4 regions of the Methylocystis sp. S23 genome follow, and region 1 is predicted to be linked to each of the others. Evidence: predicted binding sites of a transcription regulator. Region 1 holds the regulator's gene; each other region holds the start of a gene.
The links. The regulator PhoB, encoded in region 1, activates phosphate uptake and scavenging genes when phosphate is short. The targets are predictions, from matches to a motif close to TGTCATNNANCTGTCAT.
Positions count from the first base shown of each region.

Region 1 (4,657 bases):
GCGCAGCACGCCGCCGAGCGCGGCCACGCGCGGCATGAAGCCCTCGGCCAAAACGACGTCGAGCACGGCGCCGCCCACGGCGGTCGCCAGCGGATTGCCGCCGAAGGTCGAGCCATGCGCGCCGAGCGTCATGCCCTTCGCCGCCTCGCTCGTGGCCAGGCAGGCGCCGATGGGAAAGCCGCCGCCGAGCCCCTTGGCGAGCGCGACGACGTCGGGCGCGATCCCGGCATGCTCGCAGGCGAGGAATTTGCCGGTGCGGCCGACGCCGCATTGCACTTCGTCCAGGACCAGAAGCAGGCCGCGCGCGTCGCAAAGCTTGCGCAGCTCGACGAGAAAGTCCTTCGGGAAGACGCGCAGCCCGCCCTCGCCCTGCACGGGCTCGAGCAGAACGCCCGCCGTCTCCTCCGTGATCGCGGCTTCGACGGCGTCGAGATCGGCGAAGGGAACCTGGTCGAAGCCCGTCATGGGCGGACCGAAGCCCTCGAGATATTTCGCGTTGCCGCCGGCGGCGATGGTGGCGAGCGTCCGCCCGTGAAAGGCGCCGTCGAAGGTGACGAGACGATAGCGCTCGGGCTGGCCGTTGGCGGCGTGATATTTGCGCGCCGTCTTGATGGCGCATTCCACCGCTTCCGCGCCGGAGTTCCCAAAGAAGACGACGTCGGCGAAAGTGGATTCGGCCAGGCGCCGGGCCAGGGCCTCGGCCGCCGGTATGCGATAGAGATTGGAGACGTGCCACGGATTTTCCGCCGCGGCCTTCAGCGTGGCGACGAGATGCGGATGGCCGTGTCCGAGCGAGAGAACGGCGACGCCGGAGGCGAAATCGAGATAGCGGTCGCCATTCTCGGCGAAGAGCCATGCGCCTTCGCCCCGCGTGAAGACGATGTCGGCCCGCGCATAGGTCGGATAGAGCGCAGAAGTCAAAATCATGCTCCAAGCCCAGTGGGCGCCGCGACGCCGCCCAAAAAACAAAGCGCCGCCCTTTGGCGGGGCGGCAATTTGAAGGCGGATTTTAAGCGCGCGGGCGCATCGGGTCAAATGTTAACAGAGGCGCGCGGCGGCGCGCCGTTCCCGCCAAGGCCTCAGTTTTGCTTGAAAATCGCCACGCGGTGAGTCGCCCGGGCAACAGTTGCGGGGGAAAGCGCGCACAAACCCTGTTGAGAACGCCCCGTTTTGCTTGCCAGCGACTCGCGCCCGTGATTCAAAAGAATGCGTTAGTTTTCTCGCCGGATCGGGCGCGTTTCTCCCGTATGGCGCTTCTCGTGTTTCGGTGCGCGTCGCATCGCCGCTGGTTCACGCCGGCGCAGCGAACGATGAAGGATTCCTTGAAAATCCACGCTCGAACCGGCCGCTTGGAGATCAAACATGTCTTGGACCGATGAACGCGTCGAGCTGTTGCGTAAACTTTGGAGCGACGGCCTCAGCGCGAGTCAGGTGGCCGCCGAACTGGGTCCCGGCATCACGCGCAACGCCGTCATCGGCAAGATCCACCGTCTCGGCCTGGCCGAGCGCGCCAAGACGGCGAGCGCGCCGCGGCCCCGCGCCGCCAAGGCGCCGCGCGCGGCGACGACCGCCGTCGCGGCCGCTCCCGCGCCGCGCGGCGGCCACGCCGTGCACGGCAATGTCGCGCTCGCCTTCGCGCCGCAGACGGTGGTCGTCGCCCGCGCCAATCCCGAGGAGGAGGTCGTCATTCCGATGTCCGAGCGGGTGACGCTGATGGAGCTGCGCGAGTCGATGTGCCGCTGGCCCATGGGCGATCCGACGACGCCCGAGTTCCGTTTCTGCGGCGGCAAATCGCCGATCGGCGGCGGTCCCTATTGCGCCCATCACGCGCGCATCGCCTATCAGCCGGCGCAAGACCGCCGCCGCGCGCGCGAGCAGCTCAAGGCGCCGCGCTACGCGTGATCCGCGCATAATGCGGCTTCGCCCCTCACCCCAACCCTCTCGCAAAGACGGGGCGAGGGGGCTTGGCTCATGATCCACGCTGCGGATGGCGGCCCTGCGATATGATCCAGACCGAGATCATGGCGCGCGCGATCAATCGCGGCCGAAGGTCTCGTCGAAGGAGTAGCCCGAACCGCGCACGGTGCGGATCGGATCCTTCTCCCGCCCCCGGATGAGCGCCTTGCGCAGGCGCCCGACATGGACGTCGACGGTGCGCTCGTCGATCTCGGCGGACATGCCCCAGACGCTGTCGAGCAGTTGCGCGCGGGTGAAGACGCGGCCGGGCTTCTCCATGAAATATTCGAGAAGGCGGAATTCCGTCGGTCCCAGATGGATCTCGCGGCCTCCCCGGCGCACGCGGCGCGTCTCACGGTCGAGGTCGATATCGCCGAGCGTGAGCTTCGAGGCGACGCGCTCCGGTCGCGCCCGGCGGAGAAGCGCCCGCACGCGCGCCATCAGCTCCGGCGTCGAGAAGGGCTTCACCACATAATCGTCGGCGCCGACCGAAAGCCCGCGCACGCGCTCGGCCTCCTCGCCGCGCGCGGTCAGCATGATGATCGGCATGTCGCGCGCGACGTCGCGCGCCCGCAGCCGGCGGCAGATTTCGAGGCCCGAGACCCCGGGCAGCATCCAGTCCAGCAGGACGAGGTCCGGCGGCGACTCCGCGATGCGCAGCTCCGCCTCGTCGCCATGGTCGACATGTTCGACCTGATAGCCCTCGGCCTCGAGATTGTAGACAAGGAGCGTCGCAAGCGGGATTTCGTCCTCGACGACGAGGATGCGCGGCGCGCGGTCGCTCTTGCCCTCGCGGATGACGGGTTGGCTCGATGCGGTCTCGTTCATTGCGTGGGTTCGCCTTCGCCGCTCCCCAAAGTGCAGGGCCTCGCCTTCGGCCGCTCCATCGGCATGGCTTCGCCGGTCACGAGATAGACGATGGTTTCGGAAATATTCGTCGTGTGATCGCCGATGCGTTCGAGATTTTTCGAGCAGAACAGGAGATGCGTGCAGAAGGAGATGTTGCGCGGATCCTCCATCATGAAGGTGAGGAGGTCGCGGAACACCGAGTCTTCCAGCGCGTCGAGATCGGCGTCGTTTTCCCATACGGCGCGGGCGCGCTCGACGTCGCGCTCGGCATAGGCGTCGAGCGCGTCCTTGAGCTGCGTCGCCGCGATTTCATGCATGGACTTCAGTCCGACGATGGCGCGCGGCAAACGCGCTTCCGTCGCGATCTTGAGCGTGCGCTTGGCGACATTCTTGGCGAGATCGCCGATGCGCTCAATGTCGCCCGAAATGCGGATCGCGGCGATGCATTCGCGCAGATCGATCGCGAGCGGCTGACGCCGCGCGATCGTCATCACGGCGTTCTCCTCGATCTCGCGCTGAAGCGCGTCGAGGCGCGTATCGCTCGCGACGACGCGCTTGGCGAGCTCGACGTCGAGGCCGGACAGGGCCTCCATCGCCTCGGCGAGCATTTTCTCCGCGACGCCGCCCATCTCGGAAATGCGACGTCCCAGCGCTTCGAGATCGCGATCGTAGGATTTGACGGTATGTTCGCTCATGGAACGTCCTTCCTCAGCCGAAGCGGCCGGTAATATAGTCCTGCGTGCGCTTCTCGCGAGGCTTGTTGAAGACCTCGTCCGTGTCGCCGAACTCGACGAGCTCGCCGAGATACATGAAGGCGGTGTAGTCGGAGACGCGCACCGCCTGCTGCATGTTATGCGTCACGATGGCGATGGTGTATTGCGCGGCGAGCTCCTCGATGAGCTCCTCGACCTTCGCCGTGGAGATCGGATCGAGCGCCGAGCAGGGTTCGTCGAACAGCATGACCTCCGGCTGCACCGCGACGCTGCGCGCGATGCACAGGCGCTGCTGCTGGCCGCCGGAAAGGCCGAGGCCGCTCGCCTGCAGCTTGTCCTTCACCTCGTCCCACAGCGCCGCGCCGCGCAGCGCCTGCTCGACGCGGGCGTCCATGTCGGCGCGCGACAGCTTTTCATAGAGGCGAATGCCGAAGGCGATGTTCTCGTAGATCGACATCGGGAAGGGCGTCGGCTTCTGGAAGATCATGCCGATGCGGGCGCGCAGCGCGTTGAGGTCGATCGCCGGATCGAGAATGTTCTCGCCGTCGAGCAGGACCTCGCCCTCGGCGCGCTGGCCGGGATAGAGATCGTACATGCGGTTCAGCACGCGCAGCAAGGTGGATTTGCCGCAGCCGGACGGACCGATGAAGGCGGTGACCTTGTTGGCGTGCAGCGGCAGCGAGATGGATTTCAGCGATCGCGTGGCGCCGTAATAGAAGTCCAGGCTCCGCACCGAGACCTTGGTTGCGGGTTCCTTCACCTGAGCGGGGGCGTTCATTTTGCGTTTCTCCGGCCGGCGCTCAGGGCGCGGGCTGTGACAGACAGGGCGAGAACGGCGATCGTGATGAGCAGCGCGCCGGTCCAAGCGAGCTGCTGCCAGTCCTTGTAGGGCGACAATGCGAACTGGAAGATGACAACCGGAAGGCTCGCCATCGGCGCGTTGAGGTCCGTGCTCCAGAACTGGTTGTTGAGCGCGGTGAACAGGAGCGGCGCCGTTTCGCCCGAGACGCGGGCGACCGCGAGAAGCACGCCGGTCACGAGACCCGCCTTCGCCGCGCGATAGGCGACGCGCGAGATGACATGCGCGCGCGGCGCGCCGAGCGCCGCCGCCGCCTCCCGCAGCGAGCCGGGCACGAGCA
Region 1 is NZ_CM134185.1:1,580,580-1,585,236, forward strand. Features, by position in the region: gene ACV7JP_RS07810 (acetylornithine transaminase) at 1-927, opposite strand, end outside; gene ACV7JP_RS07815 (GcrA family cell cycle regulator) at 1,363-1,902, shown strand; gene phoB (phosphate regulon transcriptional regulator PhoB) at 2,035-2,784, opposite strand; gene phoU (phosphate signaling complex protein PhoU) at 2,781-3,500, opposite strand; gene pstB (phosphate ABC transporter ATP-binding protein PstB) at 3,514-4,296, opposite strand; gene pstA (phosphate ABC transporter permease PstA) at 4,293-4,657, opposite strand, start outside.

Region 2 (4,657 bases), 660 kb from region 1:
CCAGTCGATCCGCGCACGGGGCAAGAAGGCGGGCGTATCGCTCAACCCGGCTACGCATGAAAGCTGCCTGCACTATATCCTCGACGACGTCGACCTCATCCTCGTCATGAGCGTCAATCCGGGCTTTGGCGGCCAGAGCTTCATTCCCTCGCAGCTCGCGAAAATCGGCGCCATTCGCGAGATGATCGGGCGCAGGCCGATCCGTCTCGAGGTCGACGGCGGCGTGACCCCGGAAACGGCCCAGGCGATCGTCGAGGCCGGCGCCGATACGCTGGTCGCGGGCTCGGCGGCCTTTCGCGGCGGGCCCGCGCAATATGCCGGCAATATCGCGGCGCTGCGCGAGGCGGCGGCGCGCGCGGGGTCGATCGGCGTCTGACGCCTTCCATTTGGCGCCGCTCCTGCTCTAGGTTGAGGCCTCCCTCCCAAGCCCCGAAGCGATATGATCGCCCACGCCCCCTTCGTCATTCTCCTCGCGCTGCTCACGGCGGCTCTGGTTCTCTCGATCCTCGCCAAGCGGCTCCGCATGCCGCCCGCCGCCGCCTATGTGATTGGCGGAATGGCGCTCTCCTTCGCGCCGGCGCGGCTCCCCTTCGAGATCGACCCCGATTTCATTCTCGTGCTGTTCCTCCCGCCGCTGCTGCAATCGAGCGCCTATTTCACCGTCTGGCGCGATTTCAGGCTCAATCTCCGGCCGATCCTCATGCTCGCCGTCGGCGCGGTGATCTTCACGACCGCGGTGGTCGGCTTCGTCGTCCATTGGCTGCTGCCGGCGCTGCCGCTCGCGGCGGGCTTTTGCCTCGGCGCCATCGTCTCGCCGCCCGACGCCGTCGCGGCCAAGGCGGTGCTAGCGCGGCTTCCCGTGCCCGCGCGGCTCGTGACCATTCTCGAAGGCGAGAGTCTCGTCAACGACGCCTCCGGCCTCATGCTCTATCGCGTGGCGGCCGCCGCCGCGCTGACCGGCGTCTTCAGCTGGTCGGACGCGGCGCTGATGTTCGGCCAATTGACGGCGGGCGGCCTTGCCGTGGGCGCGGCCGCGGGGCTTCTCGTCAATCTCGCCATGAGCCGGCTGCGCGACACGCAGCTCATCATCATTGCGAGCTTCCTCGTCGCCTGGGCGAGCTATATCGGCGCCGAGGCGCTGCATGTGTCGGGCGTGCTCGCCGTCGTGACCTGCGGCCTCATCATGGGCTGGGGCCAGCACGCCATTCTCGACGCCGAAAGCCGGCTCGAGGCGCAGGCGGTGTGGCGCTCGGCCGTCTTCGTCATGGAGGCGCTGGTCTTCATCCTCATCGGCCTGGCGTTGCGCAAGGTGGTGGAGGAGCTTGGCGGCTTCGGTCCGGCCTTGTCCTCCGCCCTGCCCCAGGCGCTGATCGTGACAGGCGCGATGATCGCCGCCCGCTTCGTCTGGGTCTTCCCGGCGGCCTATCTCCCGCGCCTGCTCTTCGCCTCCATCCGGAAGCGCGACCCCTATCCGCCGCTCTCCATCCCCGTGATCATCGGCTGGGCGGGCATGCGCGGCGTGGTGAGCCTCGCCGCCGCTCTTGCTTTGCCGCTCGACTTTCCCGGCCGCGGCTTCATCGTCCTGACGACTTTCGTCGCCATCGCCGTCACCGTGCTGATCCAGGGCGCAACGCTGGGATTGCTGGTGAAATGGCTGAAGCCGGCCGCCCCGCTGGTCGATCCCACGCCGCATCTCGACGATCACGAGGCGCGCGAGAAGATCTACGCGGCCGCGCTCGCGCTGATCGCCGCCGATATTGACGACGAAGGCCAGGAGCGCCACCCCAAGCTTCTCGAAGAGTATCGCCGCCGCGTCTTCGTCTATCGCAAGAACCACGAGGAAGGGGAGGCGGTGGCGCAGATGCGCAAGGCGCATTTCGATATGGCGCTCGCCGCCGTCTCCGCGGCGCGCGGAGAACTTCTTCGCCTCCACCGCCTCGGCTGCGTCCACGACACGACGCTGCACGGCGTCGAGGCGGAGCTCGATCTCGAGGAATCGCGGCTGCGCCGACTCTCCGGGGAACGGCAGAATGCGCATTGAGGCGCGCGCCGCAGGCTGCGACGCAAAGGCGCAGCGAGCTTCTCTGTAACAAATTCGTCGTCTTGCCGTTGAGAATGCGACGGGCGAAAAGACGGACAAGGAAATGCACGGCCGCAACGGAATGGACGACGCGCAAGGCGAGCTGCTGGAATTGCGCGGCGATGTCGCGGCGCTGCGCGAGGCGGTCGCGCGGGAGGGCGAGGCGCGTCTCGCCGATTGGGGCCTTGCGCCTGACGCCGAGGCCGGCGCGCGCAACCTCGCCCATTACCTGTCGCTGCGCAGCCGCGATCTCATCGCTCTGCAGCTCCGCCTCGCCGCCTTCGGCCTCTCCTCGCTCGGACGCAGCGAAGCCGACGTTTTGCCCGCGCTCGACGCGCTGCTCGCGACGCTGCGCAGACTTTGCGGAGAAAAAGCGGATTATCCCGCGCGAAGCGGCGGCGATCCGCTGCAACGGGCCTGCGACAGGATTTTCGGCGCGAAGGCCGGGCGCCGCACGCGCATCATCGCGACGCTGCCGAGCGAAGCCGCGGACGATCCGAGCCTTGTCGCCGCGCTGATCGCCGCCGGAATGGATTGCGCGCGCATCAATTGCGCCCATGACGACGCCGACGCCTGGACGCGCATGGCGGGCCATGTCCGCGCCGCGGCGGAACGCGCCGGCCGTCCCTGCCGGGTGCTGATGGACATTGCGGGGCCCAAGCTGCGCGTCGAGGAAGTTTGCGGGCCGAAGAAACGCCGCCTCTGGACCGGCGACCGCCTCCGGCTGACGACGAGGCTCGACCCGCGCGGCGAGGACGTGGCCGCGTCCCTGAATTTTCCTCAAATCGTCTCGCAGCTTCAGATCGGCGCGGAGATCTCCTTCGACGACGGCAAGGCGACGGGGCGCGTCGTCGCCTGCGACAATGAGGGCGTCGAGGTCGAGATCGTCGCCGCACGGGCGAAAGGCTTGCGCCTCAAGCCGGGCAAGGGCGTCAATCTGCCTACGGCGGAACTCGATCTCTCGCCGCTTACCGAAAAGGACCTCGCCGATCTCGACGCCGTCGTCGACTTGGCGGACCTCGTCGGTTTCTCTTTCGTGCAACGCGCCGAAGACGTCGCGCGTCTCGAGGCGGAGCTTGCGGCGCGGCGCGGGGACCGGCCGCCGCAGGGGATCGTGTTGAAGATCGAGACGCCGCTGGCGGTGCGTAACCTGCCGCGCCTGATGACGCGCGCGGCGACGCGCCATCCGACGGCCGTCATGATCGCGCGCGGCGATCTCGCCGTCGAAGTCGGCTTCGCCCGCCTCTCCGAAATGCAGGAGGAAATGCTGTGGCTCTGCGAGGCGGCGTATGCGCCTGTGATCTGGGCCACGCAAGTCCTGGATCAATTCGTCCATGAGGGAGTGGCGAGCCGCGCCGAGACGACCGACGCGGCCATGGCCCAGCGCGCCGACGCCGTCATGCTGAACAAGGGCGCCTATCTGCCGCAGGGCGTGCGCTTCCTGCGGGACGTGCTGGACCGCATGGACCGCCACCAATCCAAGAAATTCGCCCGCCTCGCCCGATTGAAGGCCTGGTCCTGAGCCTTTCGGCGCCACAGCCGGGTTGCGGAGCCGCCCACGCGGCATTATGGAGAGCGGGCGCTTTGGGGCGTCGCCAAGTGGTAAGGCAGCGGATTTTGATTCCGCCATGCGGAGGTTCGAATCCTCCCGCCCCAGCCAGGCAATCGCCAATTCCCGAGACTTTCCCGAAAGCGGCCGAAAGGCCCGCATTCTGCGGGCTCTTGCCGCGGAGATTCGAGACCGCCGAAGGCGGGTCCATGTGGGGGTGGTTCTGGCCTCCGGTCTCCAATCCGAATTTCCGAATTTCCGGAATAGCTTCCTCCGCCGAGCCAGAGACAGGTTCGTCTTTCTCCCAGACGGGTTCCCCGAATACACCCAGGTGAGGCCGGGCGGCCTAACGATCCAGTTGCGTAAGAGCCGTGGATTGCGTAGCCCCCTGTAGCGCGCTGCGATCTTTGGCCATTTTCGCTGCGATCTTTGGCCACATTTTTCCAACGCGCGCCTTTTCCAGCGTCAGTCGGCGGGGCTTTTCGGCGGGTTTCTGACGCCGCGCCGCCCATAGGCGGCGCGCTGTGCGACTGGCTCGACGCTACTTCGTGAGAGGCCAAAGGACCGCGCGGATGGCGATCGGGAGTTTCGGCGTCACCTCGTCGAGGTTCTGCTCGCTTAGCCGGATCAGGTCGACCGTCAGCTCCGAGGCGGCCGCCTTGTCCTGCTCGTCATCGAATTGACGGATCGCGGCGCCCTTCTTGTCGCGCGTCGCCGCATCGTCCTTGTCGGCGATCCGGCAATCGTCCTGCGACGGGCAAATGCGGCGCAGCGCGGCCGACAGCTCCGTCTCGACGGGTTTCAGCGCCGCTTCGACGCGGACGACGTCCTTGGCCGCCGCGCTGTCGAGCGCGGCCGAGGCGAAATGATATTGCTCGCGGATGACACGATCTCGTTCACCCTCGCGAATCCTCGTCTCCAATCCGCTCATCAGCGCTTGGAGGCCCACCTTGATTTCGCGCAGCTCTTTGACCGTGAGCTTCATCGGCTCCGCGTGAGCGGGCTGAGCGGCGAAAGCGAACAGGGCG
Region 2 is NZ_CM134185.1:922,377-927,033, forward strand. Features, by position in the region: gene rpe (ribulose-phosphate 3-epimerase) at 1-376, shown strand, start outside; gene ACV7JP_RS04670 (Na+/H+ antiporter) at 440-2,041, shown strand; gene ACV7JP_RS04675 (pyruvate kinase) at 2,145-3,602, shown strand; tRNA gene ACV7JP_RS04680 (tRNA-Gln) at 3,666-3,740, shown strand; gene ACV7JP_RS04685 (hypothetical protein) at 4,171-4,657, opposite strand, start outside.
Region 2: ACV7JP_RS04675 (pyruvate kinase) is a predicted target of PhoB. The motif match lies at 2,086-2,102, and genes of this name have one in related genera.

Region 3 (4,657 bases), 1.6 Mb from region 1:
CCAGTCGCGTCGGTCGAGACCCTTCGCGACTATGACAGCTATTACTTTGCGGGGCACGGACAGGGGCGCGCCGAGCGGCCGCTGCCCGCGCTGCGGGTCGATCTCGCCGACCCCGGCAAGACCTCCGTCTATCTCGATCCGCAGGACGGAAGGCTGCTTTTACGGGTCGACAACAGCCGGCGCGCCTATCGCTGGCTCTATTCCGCCGTCCATCATTGGGATTTCGGCTGGTTTCGGGAACATCACGCCGCGCGCCGAGTCTGGATCGTGGCCTGGGCCGGACTCGGCCTCGTCCTTGCGACGAGCGCGATCGTTCTGGCCTGGCGGCGCCTGCGGCGCACCCTGCCGGAGCGCGCGCCGCAGCCCGAAAAGTCGCGGAGCCCGTCGCCCGCGCGCGCTTGAATTTCCGTGGCGCGCTTACGCCGTCGCCAATATTTCCGACGAACCTCTATCCTTAGGCGACGCGGCGAAATGAGGCGTCTCCTTCTCCCCGCTTGCGGGGAGAAGGTTGAGGTGAGGGCGAGGGATCGTCGCAAACTCTATTGATAAGCGGGAATTTGCCGGCGTTCAGAGAGATTGGCGCCTCTGCTTCGCCCCTCACTCCAACCCTCTCCCCGCATAGCGGGGCGAGGGAGCGCGCGGGCGATCGATTCAGTTATTCGCCATTATTCCCCGGACATGTGGCTAGAGATACGCTAAAGCGCACATACCAAATCAAATGACGCCAATTCCGTTTGATCTGTTCGCCGTGCGGCCGTCATTGCGAGGAGCGTGAGCTCCGAAGCAATCCAGAGCCACGATATGCTTCTGGATTGCTTCGTCTTCGGCTCGCAATGGCGCCGGGAGCGTCGTAGCAAAGCAGTCAGGCGGAAATCGAAGAGAGCCCGCATGTCCGTCGCCCACACGCTTCCCGTCCGCGTCTATTGGGAGGACACCGACGCCTCCGGGCTCGTCTATCACACTTCCTACATCCGCTTCATGGAGCGCGGACGCACGGAGCTATTGCGTTCGCTGGGGCTGGATCAGCGTCCGCTGCTCGAGGGCGCGACGGGCGCGCCGACCTTCTTCGTCGTGCGCGCCATGCAGCTCGATTTCATCCGCCCCGCAGTGATGGACGATCTGCTGAGCGTGGAAACGCGCGCGATCGAGCTGGGCGGCGCCTCGCTGACGCTCGACCAGCGCGTCCTGCGTGGGATGGAGACGCTCGTGACGGCGGCCGTAAAGGTCGTCTGCGTCGAAGCCGGCCGCGCCAAGCGCCTGCCGCCCGACGTGCGCGCGAAGTTCGAGGGCGCGCGCGGCCGATCGAACTCCGCTTCCAACGGATGACGCCGCTTTGTCATTCCCGGCGGGCCGCAGGCCTGATCGGGAATCCAGGGCCACAACGAGCAATGTCGCGGCGCTTCTGGATTCCCGGTCGCCGCTTCGCGACGCCGGGAATGACGCTCAAAAAGGAAACGCCAGATTCGCAGCGCAGGCGCGCGCCGGTAGCGCCTATTCAGCCGAGGCGATCAAGCCCAGCCGCGCCAGCTCATGCTCGCGGATGTTTCGGGTGATCGGATAATAGCCGCCCTTTTTCGCCTGGGTCTGGCCGTCCTTCGACAGCACATATTTCACGAATTCGCCGGAGAGCGTGTCGATCGGCGCCTTCGGGTCCTTGAGGATGTAGACATAGAGGCCGCGCGCCAGCGGGTATTTGCGCGTATAGGTGTTCTCGAAGAAGGCGTCGTAGCACTTCTTGCCGAAGCTCGCCGCCACAGGCACGGCGCGCACCGCATCGGTCTTGTAGCCGATGCCGGAATAGCCGATCGCCGAAGCATTATTCGCAACCGCCTTCACAACGGCTTCGGACCCCGCCTGCTGCTGAACGGCTTCCTTGAAGTCGCCGCCGCCGAGCACATTCTGCTTGAAGAATTTGTTGGTGCCCGAAAGCGCGTTGCGGCCGAACATGGCGATGGGCTTCGCCGCCCATTCGCCCGTCACGCCGACCTCGCCCCATGTATGGGCGCTCTTGCCGTCTGCGCTCTTCGGATTCTCCGCGAAAATGCGGTCGAGCTGCTCCAGGGTGAGGCACTGCACCGGGTTGTCCTTATGGACATAGATCGCGAGCGCATCCACCGCCACGAGGACCGCGGTCGGCTTGTAGCCATGTTTCGCCTCGAAGCTTGCGAGCTCGTCCGGCGTCATCTGACGCGACATCGGCCCGAGCTGCGATTCGCCCGAGAGCAGCGCGGGCGGCGCCGTGTTCGAGCCCTTGCCTTCGATCTCGATCTTCACGTCCGGATAAATGGCTTTGAAGCCCTCCGCCCACAGCTCCATCTCATGGAGCATCGTGTCCGAGCCGACGGATTTCAGATGGCCGGAAAGCGCGCGGACGGGCTTGTAGGGGGAAAGCTCGAGATCGAGCGAGAAGGCGGCGCCCGCGGAGAAAGCGGCAAAGGCGAGAGCGGTAATGAAGGTGCGGCGGTTCATGGCGGGTCTTTTGGTGGAAATGGAATTGGCCGACACAATCGGGAAATGATGTGACAGTCGAGTGACGGTCCCAAGTCCGCGCATGCGAAAAGGGCGGCGCGCCGTTCCGCCTTTTCGCCCGCCCTTAACCCTTACCGCTTGTTAACGCTTCGGCGATAATTATCGTTGTGCGGCGCACCCCGCAGCCCCAGAAAGGGCGAAATTGCGGGGAATAAGGGGCGTCGCTTTTTCCGAAGTGCGCGCCCAACTCCGCCTCAAGGACAAAACATGAATCCAGCCGACATCGCCGCGACCGCCGCCGGCGCCGCCCCCGCCGCCGACATCACCATCTGGAGCATGTTCTGGGGCGCGCATATCGTCGTGAAGATCGTGATGGTGGGCCTGCTGCTCGCCTCGGTCTGGTGCTGGGCCATCATCATCGACAAAACGCTGCTCTTCGCGCGCATCCGCCGCGCCATGGACCGCTTCGAGGAGAGCTTCTGGTCCGGCAATTCGCTGGAGGAGCTTTATGGCAAGCTTTCCGAACGCCCGACCTCCGGCATGGCGACGCTTTTCGTCGCCGCGATGAAGGAATGGAAGCGCTCCTTCCAGACGGGCGCCTCGGCGAGCTTCATGGGCTTGCAGGCGCGCATCGAGAAAGTGCTCGACGTCTCCATCGCCCGCGAGGTGGAGAAGCTCGAATCGAACTTGCTGGTGCTGGCGACCGTCGCCTCCGCCGGCCCCTTCGTCGGCCTCTTCGGCACGGTCTGGGGCATCATGACCTCGTTCCGCTCCATCGCGGCGTCGAAGAACACCTCGCTCGCCGTCGTGGCGCCGGGCATTGCGGAGGCGCTGCTCGCCACCGCCATCGGCCTCTTCGCGGCCATTCCCGCGCTCATCGCCTACAACAAGATGCAGGGCGACGTGGCGAGGGCGCAGGCGCGCATGGAGAGCTTCGCGGACGAATTCTCCGCGATCCTGTCGCGCCAGATCGACCAGCACGCGGCCAATCGCGACCGGGCGGCCTGAGCCATGGGCGCCTCCGTCTCCGCTCCCGGACGCAAGGGCGGCCGCCGTCGCCGCGGCGTGCCGCGCTACGGCGCCATGGCCGAGATCAACATGACGCCCTTCATCGACGTCATGCTGGTGCTGCTCATCATCTTCATGGTGGCGGCGCCTTTGCTCGCGACCGGCGTCGCCGTCGACCTGCCGCAGACAAAGGCGGGCCAGCTCAATGTCGATCAGAAGCCGGTGTCGATCGCGATCGACGAGAAGGGCCAGATCTTCCTGATGGATCAGGCTGTCGAGGTCGCGCAGCTTCTCGACAGGCTGAAGGAAGCGGCGAAACAGGGCTTCGACGAGCGCATTTATGTGCGCGGCTCAAAGGCCGTGAATTACGGCCGCGTGGCCGAGGTGATGTCTCTCGTCACCACGGCCGGCTACAAGAAAGTGGCTCTGGTGACGGAGCAGGAGAAGAAGTGAGGCTCTGAAATGAGAGTTTCGCGCTCCGAGCCCGGCGTCGTCATCTCCTCCGCGGCCCATGCGGGCCTGCTGGTCGTGGCGCTCGTGCTGTTCTCGGACGCGCGGAAATTCGACGACGCCGAGGAAAGCATTCCCGTCGAGGTCATCGCTGAGGAGCCGCTTACGCGGGTCTCGAAAGGGGAGAAGACCGCGCGGGAGGCGAAGCCGGCGCGTCGCGCCGACAAGGTTGCGAGGGAAACGGAAGCGAAGCCGCATCCGCCGCTCGCCGAGGCCAAAAAGGACGTCCCCATCCCGCCCCCGCCCTTGAAGCGCCTGCCCGACCCCGGCGCCGACGACAAGCCGGAGCCGATCCCGCCCAAGCGCGTCGCCGCCCTGCCCCCGGCGCCCGAGCCGCCGACGCGGCCTGTGGAGAAAAAACCCGAGCCGCCGAAGCCGGCCGAAAAGCCGGCCGAGGCGAAGCCCGCCCCCGCGCCGCCCGTGAAGCCCAAAGCCGCCGCGCCGGAAAAGGAGCAGGAGGAGCCGAAAGAGGCCGAGGCGATCAGGCCGAAGCCGCCCATGCGTCCGAAGGCTGAAAAGGAGCCGCAGAAAGAGGCGAAGGAAGCGCCCAAGCCCGAAAAGCGGCCCGAGCAAAAGCCGGAGCCTGAGAAGGCGGAGGCCAAGACGGAGCCAAAACCGGCGCCTGAAAAGCCGCGCCTGAAGGCCGACGACGTGGCGAAGCTTCTGGAGG
Region 3 is NZ_CM134185.1:3,135,465-3,140,121, reverse strand. Features, by position in the region: gene ACV7JP_RS15370 (PepSY domain-containing protein) at 1-402, shown strand, start outside; gene ybgC (tol-pal system-associated acyl-CoA thioesterase) at 889-1,326, shown strand; gene ACV7JP_RS15360 (PstS family phosphate ABC transporter substrate-binding protein) at 1,492-2,469, opposite strand; gene tolQ (protein TolQ) at 2,737-3,477, shown strand; gene ACV7JP_RS15350 (ExbD/TolR family protein) at 3,481-3,930, shown strand; gene ACV7JP_RS15345 (cell envelope biogenesis protein TolA) at 3,940-4,657, shown strand, end outside.
Region 3: ACV7JP_RS15360 (PstS family phosphate ABC transporter substrate-binding protein) is a predicted target of PhoB. The motif match lies at 2,520-2,536, and genes of this name have one in related genera.

Region 4 (4,657 bases), 410 kb from region 1:
CGCGCGCGCCGGCGACGTTATCGAGCAGCCAGGCGAGCTTCAACGCCGAGAAATAGGTCGCGAGCGGCAGGCCGGTCGCCGCGCGCATCCGGTCGCCCGCGCCCGTCGCCGCAAAGCGGTCGACCAGAGGCTGAGTGCGCGTGTCCATCCATACGAGCGCGTTGTATAGGGGCGCGCCGGTGGCGCGGTCCCACAAGACGGTCGTTTCGCGCTGATTCGTGACGCCGACGCCGGCGAGGTCGGCGGGCGAGAGACGCGCTTTCTCCAGCGCGCCCGAGATCGCGGCTTTCGTATTGGCGAGGATTGCCGCCGCGTCGTGCTCGACCCAGCCCGGACGCGGATAGATCTGCGCATGCTCGCGCTGGTCGAAAGCGCGGATCTCGCCCTCCTCGTCGAGGACGACGAAGCGCGTGCTGGTCGTGCCCTGGTCGACGGCGCCGATGAGTTGCGGCATGGAAAGGCTCGTTTCCTTTATCGTTTATGAATGAAGGCTTCAGCGACGGTTCAAGCCGCGCGCGGCACGCTTCGCCTGTCGAATTTCCGCAGGAGAATGCGCCATGAAATCCGGTATCGTCAAAAACTTGCTCGCCGCCTTGGCCGCCGCCGGCGCCTCGGCGGCCGCTCTCGCCCCCGCGCAGGCGCTTCCCGGGATCGATCCGGGCGCCGCGGCCGGGAACGCGCCGGGGATCGAGAAAATCTGGTGCGGCCCCTATGGCTGCGGCTGGGGCGGCGGCGGATATGGGTATGGCTATGGATGGCGGCCGCGCCCGCGTCCCTGGGGCGACGGCTATGGATGGCGCCCGCGTCCCTGGGGCGGCGGCTGGGGATATCGCCCCTGGGGCGGCCAGGGCTGGGGCGGCGGGGGGCCGCGCTGGTAGGACGCGATCAAGGGCCGTCGCGCGGCGGCGGCTTTCGCCGGCAGGCCGTCTGGGGCTGCAGCGCTTTGGCGCCGCAGCCTTTTTGTCTTTAGGCCATTGCCGAGCGTGGAAGATTTCCAAAATCAGGTTCGTCGGCACGCCGATTGCGGTGATCGACAGGACAGCCGGGTTGATGTCGGAAAACCGACAAAGGCCGGGTTGCAAAACCGAGGAAACGTTGTAACCTACTGATGTAAAAGGTAGTTTGCAATCTTTCCAAACTAGGCGAAGCAATGATCGTCTGTTCCTGCAACGTCCTGTCCGATCGCGATGTGCGTGAAACCCTGGGGTCTCGCCCCGACCGCGCCTCGGTCGCCTCGGTCTTCCGCAACATGGGCTGCGAGGCCAAATGCGGGCGCTGCGTGCGCAGCATCGTCGCGATTGTCGACCAGCACTCCGCCGCGAGGCTGGACGAATGCGGCGGAAACGGCGATTGTGATAGCTGCCGCGCCGACGGACTGGCGGCGTGATCATGACTATGGAAAGGGATTGCACATGCGCGGCGACGCGAAGGTTATCGAATATCTCAATCGCGGGCTGCGCGCAGAGCTGACGGCAGTCAACCAATATTGGCTGCATTATCGCATCTTCGACAATTGGGGCTTCAAGGAGCTCGCCGAGAAGTGGCGCAAGGAATCCATCGAGGAGATGCGTCACGCGGACGATTTCACGGCGCGCATCCTGTTCCTCGAAGGCTTCCCCAATATGCAGGTGCTTGATCCGTTGCGCATCGGCCAGACGGTCGAGGAGATCATCGCGGCCGATCTTTCGACGGAGGTCGACGCCCGCGCCATGTATATCGAGGCCGCCGTCTATTGCGACTCCATCAATGACCGCGTGTCGATGGAGCTCTTCGAGCGCATCATCAAGAGCGAGGAAGGCCATATCGACTTTCTGGAGACGCAGCAGGAGCTGATCAAGCAGCTCGGCGTCCAGCTCTACAGCCAGAAGCATGTGGGCGATATCTCCTAAGCCTCGGGTGGCGATATCGCTTTCGAGTTCCGGGCGGACGGCGCGAGCCGCCCGCCTTCTTTTCTGAGCGGGCCGTCGCGAACGGCCGCCGAGCCGGAGGAAAAAAGCGCCGGTCGCCGACAGCGCGGCGGCTTCCGCCCCTCCCGGGCCGCAAGGCCGCTATTCCATGACCGCGGCTTTGAGGATGCAGACCATGGTCGCCTGCGCCGTCGTCTTGCCGAGATTGCGGATCACATGCGGCCGGTCGCAGCGATAGCGCAGCGTCTCGCCGGCCTTCGCCGTCTCCTTCACGCCCGCGACCTCGACCTCGAGCTCGCCTTCCCGGACGGAGAGGCTCTCCACCGAGCCGCGCTGATGGGGGTCCGATTCGAGCGCGCCGCCGGGATCGGCGGCGAGATCGTAGACTTGTAGCCACTCCACCGTCTTGATCCAGCCGATGATGGCGAGCCGGCATTTGCCGTCGTCGGACAGCAGGATCGGCGTATCCGCCCTGCTCGTCTTCTCGAGAAAAGGCTCGTCCTCGGTCGTCTGCAGCACCCGCTCGATCGAGACGTCGAGCGCCTGGGCGAGACGCCAGATGGTGGCGAGCGTCGGATTGGTCTCGTTGCGCTCGATCTGGCTGATGATCGACTTGGCGACGCCCGATTGCTGGGAGAGTTCCGAAAGGGAGAGATTATAGGCCTTGCGCAGGCGCTGGATGGTCGCGCCGAGCTGGCCCGAGAGCGCGAGCGCTCCCGCCTCCAGAATCTTGTGCTTTTCCTTGCCTTCGACGCCCATCGAACCTGCGAACCTCCCGAAATCGGACGGCACATTATCCGATTCTGTTCGAAATATCGAACGACGCGGCCGCTCGTCAAATGCGCGCCGCGCGGCTGTCATCTCGCTGTGACCTGAATCTGGTGAAAGGCGTCGTACGATGTCGACGGCGAGAGGCAAAGCGCTCATGGCCGAACAGAATCTGACGAATTTCCGCGCGCATCCGCCCGCCGAGCCCGAGCCCAGACGCTACCGCACGCTCTTCCTTTCCGACCTGCATCTCGGCGCCAAGGCCGCGCAGGCCCATCTGCTTCTCGATTTTTTCAAGCACAACGACGCCGACACGATCTATCTCGTCGGCGACATTGTCGACGGCTGGAAGCTGCGCAAGGGCTGGCACTGGCCGCAGGCGCATAATGACGTCGTGCAGAAGATGCTGCGCAAGGCCCGCAAGGGAACGCGCGTGATCTATGTTCCGGGCAATCACGACGAATTCGCGCGAGACTATACGGGCCTCACCTTCGGCGGCGTCGAGGTGGTGGACCATGCGGTGCACGAGACGGCCGGCGGCAAGAAGATGCTCGTCATCCATGGCGATCAATTCGACATCGTCGTGCGCAACGCCCGCTGGCTCGCCTTTCTCGGCGACTGGGCCTATGACGTCGCCATCGCGACCAATACCGTTCTCAACCGTTTCCGCCGCCTGTTCGGCGTCGGCTACTGGTCCTTCTCCGCCTGGGCGAAGCTGAAGGTGAAGGAAGCCGTCAATTTCATCGGCGATTTCGAGCAGACGCTCGCCGCGGAAGCCGCGCGCCGCGGCGTCGACGGCGTGGTCTGCGGCCATATCCACCACGCTACCATCAAGACCATTGACGGCGTGCTCTACGTCAATACCGGCGATTTCGTCGAAAGCTGCACGGCGATCGCCGAACATGCGGACGGAACTTTCGAAATCCTCCATTGGCTGACCACCGCGACGGAGCGCGACGCGAATCCGCAGACGCGGATCAAGGCGCTGCCCGCGCCGAGCGCGGCGGCCGCGTAATGCGGATTCTGGTTGCGACGGACGCCTGGCGGCCCCAGGTCAACGGCGTCGTGCGTTCGCTCGAATCCGTCGCGCGCGCGGCGGCGCCGCTCGGCGCCGAGATCGACTTCCTGACGCCGCGCGACTTCCATTCCTTCCCGATGCCGACCTATCGGGAGATTTCCCTCGCGCTCGCGACGCCGCGCGCCGCGCGCCGAAGAATGGACCAGGGATACGACCATATCCACATCGCGACCGAAGGGCCGATCGGCCTCGCGGCCCGCGCCGTCTGCCTGCGCAACAAGCGCGTCTTCACGACGAGCTTCCATACGCGATTTCCCGAATATATCCACGCGCGGACCGGTCTGCCGGTGGGCGTCGCCTATGCCGCGCTGCGCCGCTTCCACAATGCCGGCGCCGGCGCCATGGTCTCGACCCCGAGCCTCGCGCGCGAGCTCGACGCGCGCGGCTTTCGGCGCCTGCTGCGCTGGTCGCGCGGCGTCGATCACGGGATTTTCCATCCCGGCGCGAAAATCCCCCTCGATCTCCCGCGCCCGATCTTCCTCTATGCCGGCCGTCTCGCCGTCGAAAAAAATCTCGAAGCGTTCCTCGCCCTCGATTTACCCGGGTCGAAGCTCGTGGCGGGCGACGGGCCGGCGCGCCCCTCGCTCGAGGCGCGCTACCCCCATGCGAGATTTGTCGGCGTGAAGACCCCCGTCGAGCTTGCGGCGCTCTACGCCTCCTCGGACGTGTTCGTCTTTCCGAGCCGCACCGACACTTTCGGCATCGTGCTGCTCGAGGCCATGGCCTGCGGCCTTCCCGTCGCCGCCTTCCCGGTGATGGGCCCGCTCGACGTCGTCGGCGGGAGCGGCGCCGGCGCGCTGGACGACGACCTGCGCGCGGCGGCGCTCTCGGCGCTCGACATTCCGCGCGAGGCGGCGCGGGCTCATGCGCTGACCTTCACATGGGAAAATTGCGCCCGCCAGTT
Region 4 is NZ_CM134185.1:1,168,943-1,173,599, forward strand. Features, by position in the region: gene glpK (glycerol kinase GlpK) at 1-454, opposite strand, end outside; gene ACV7JP_RS05925 (hypothetical protein) at 558-878, shown strand; gene ACV7JP_RS05930 ((2Fe-2S)-binding protein) at 1,151-1,387, shown strand; gene bfr (bacterioferritin) at 1,413-1,889, shown strand; gene ACV7JP_RS05940 (helix-turn-helix domain-containing protein) at 2,049-2,666, opposite strand; gene ACV7JP_RS05945 (UDP-2,3-diacylglucosamine diphosphatase) at 2,833-3,690, shown strand; gene ACV7JP_RS05950 (glycosyltransferase family 4 protein) at 3,690-4,657, shown strand, end outside.
Region 4: ACV7JP_RS05945 (UDP-2,3-diacylglucosamine diphosphatase) is a predicted target of PhoB. The motif match lies at 2,763-2,779, and genes of this name have one in related genera.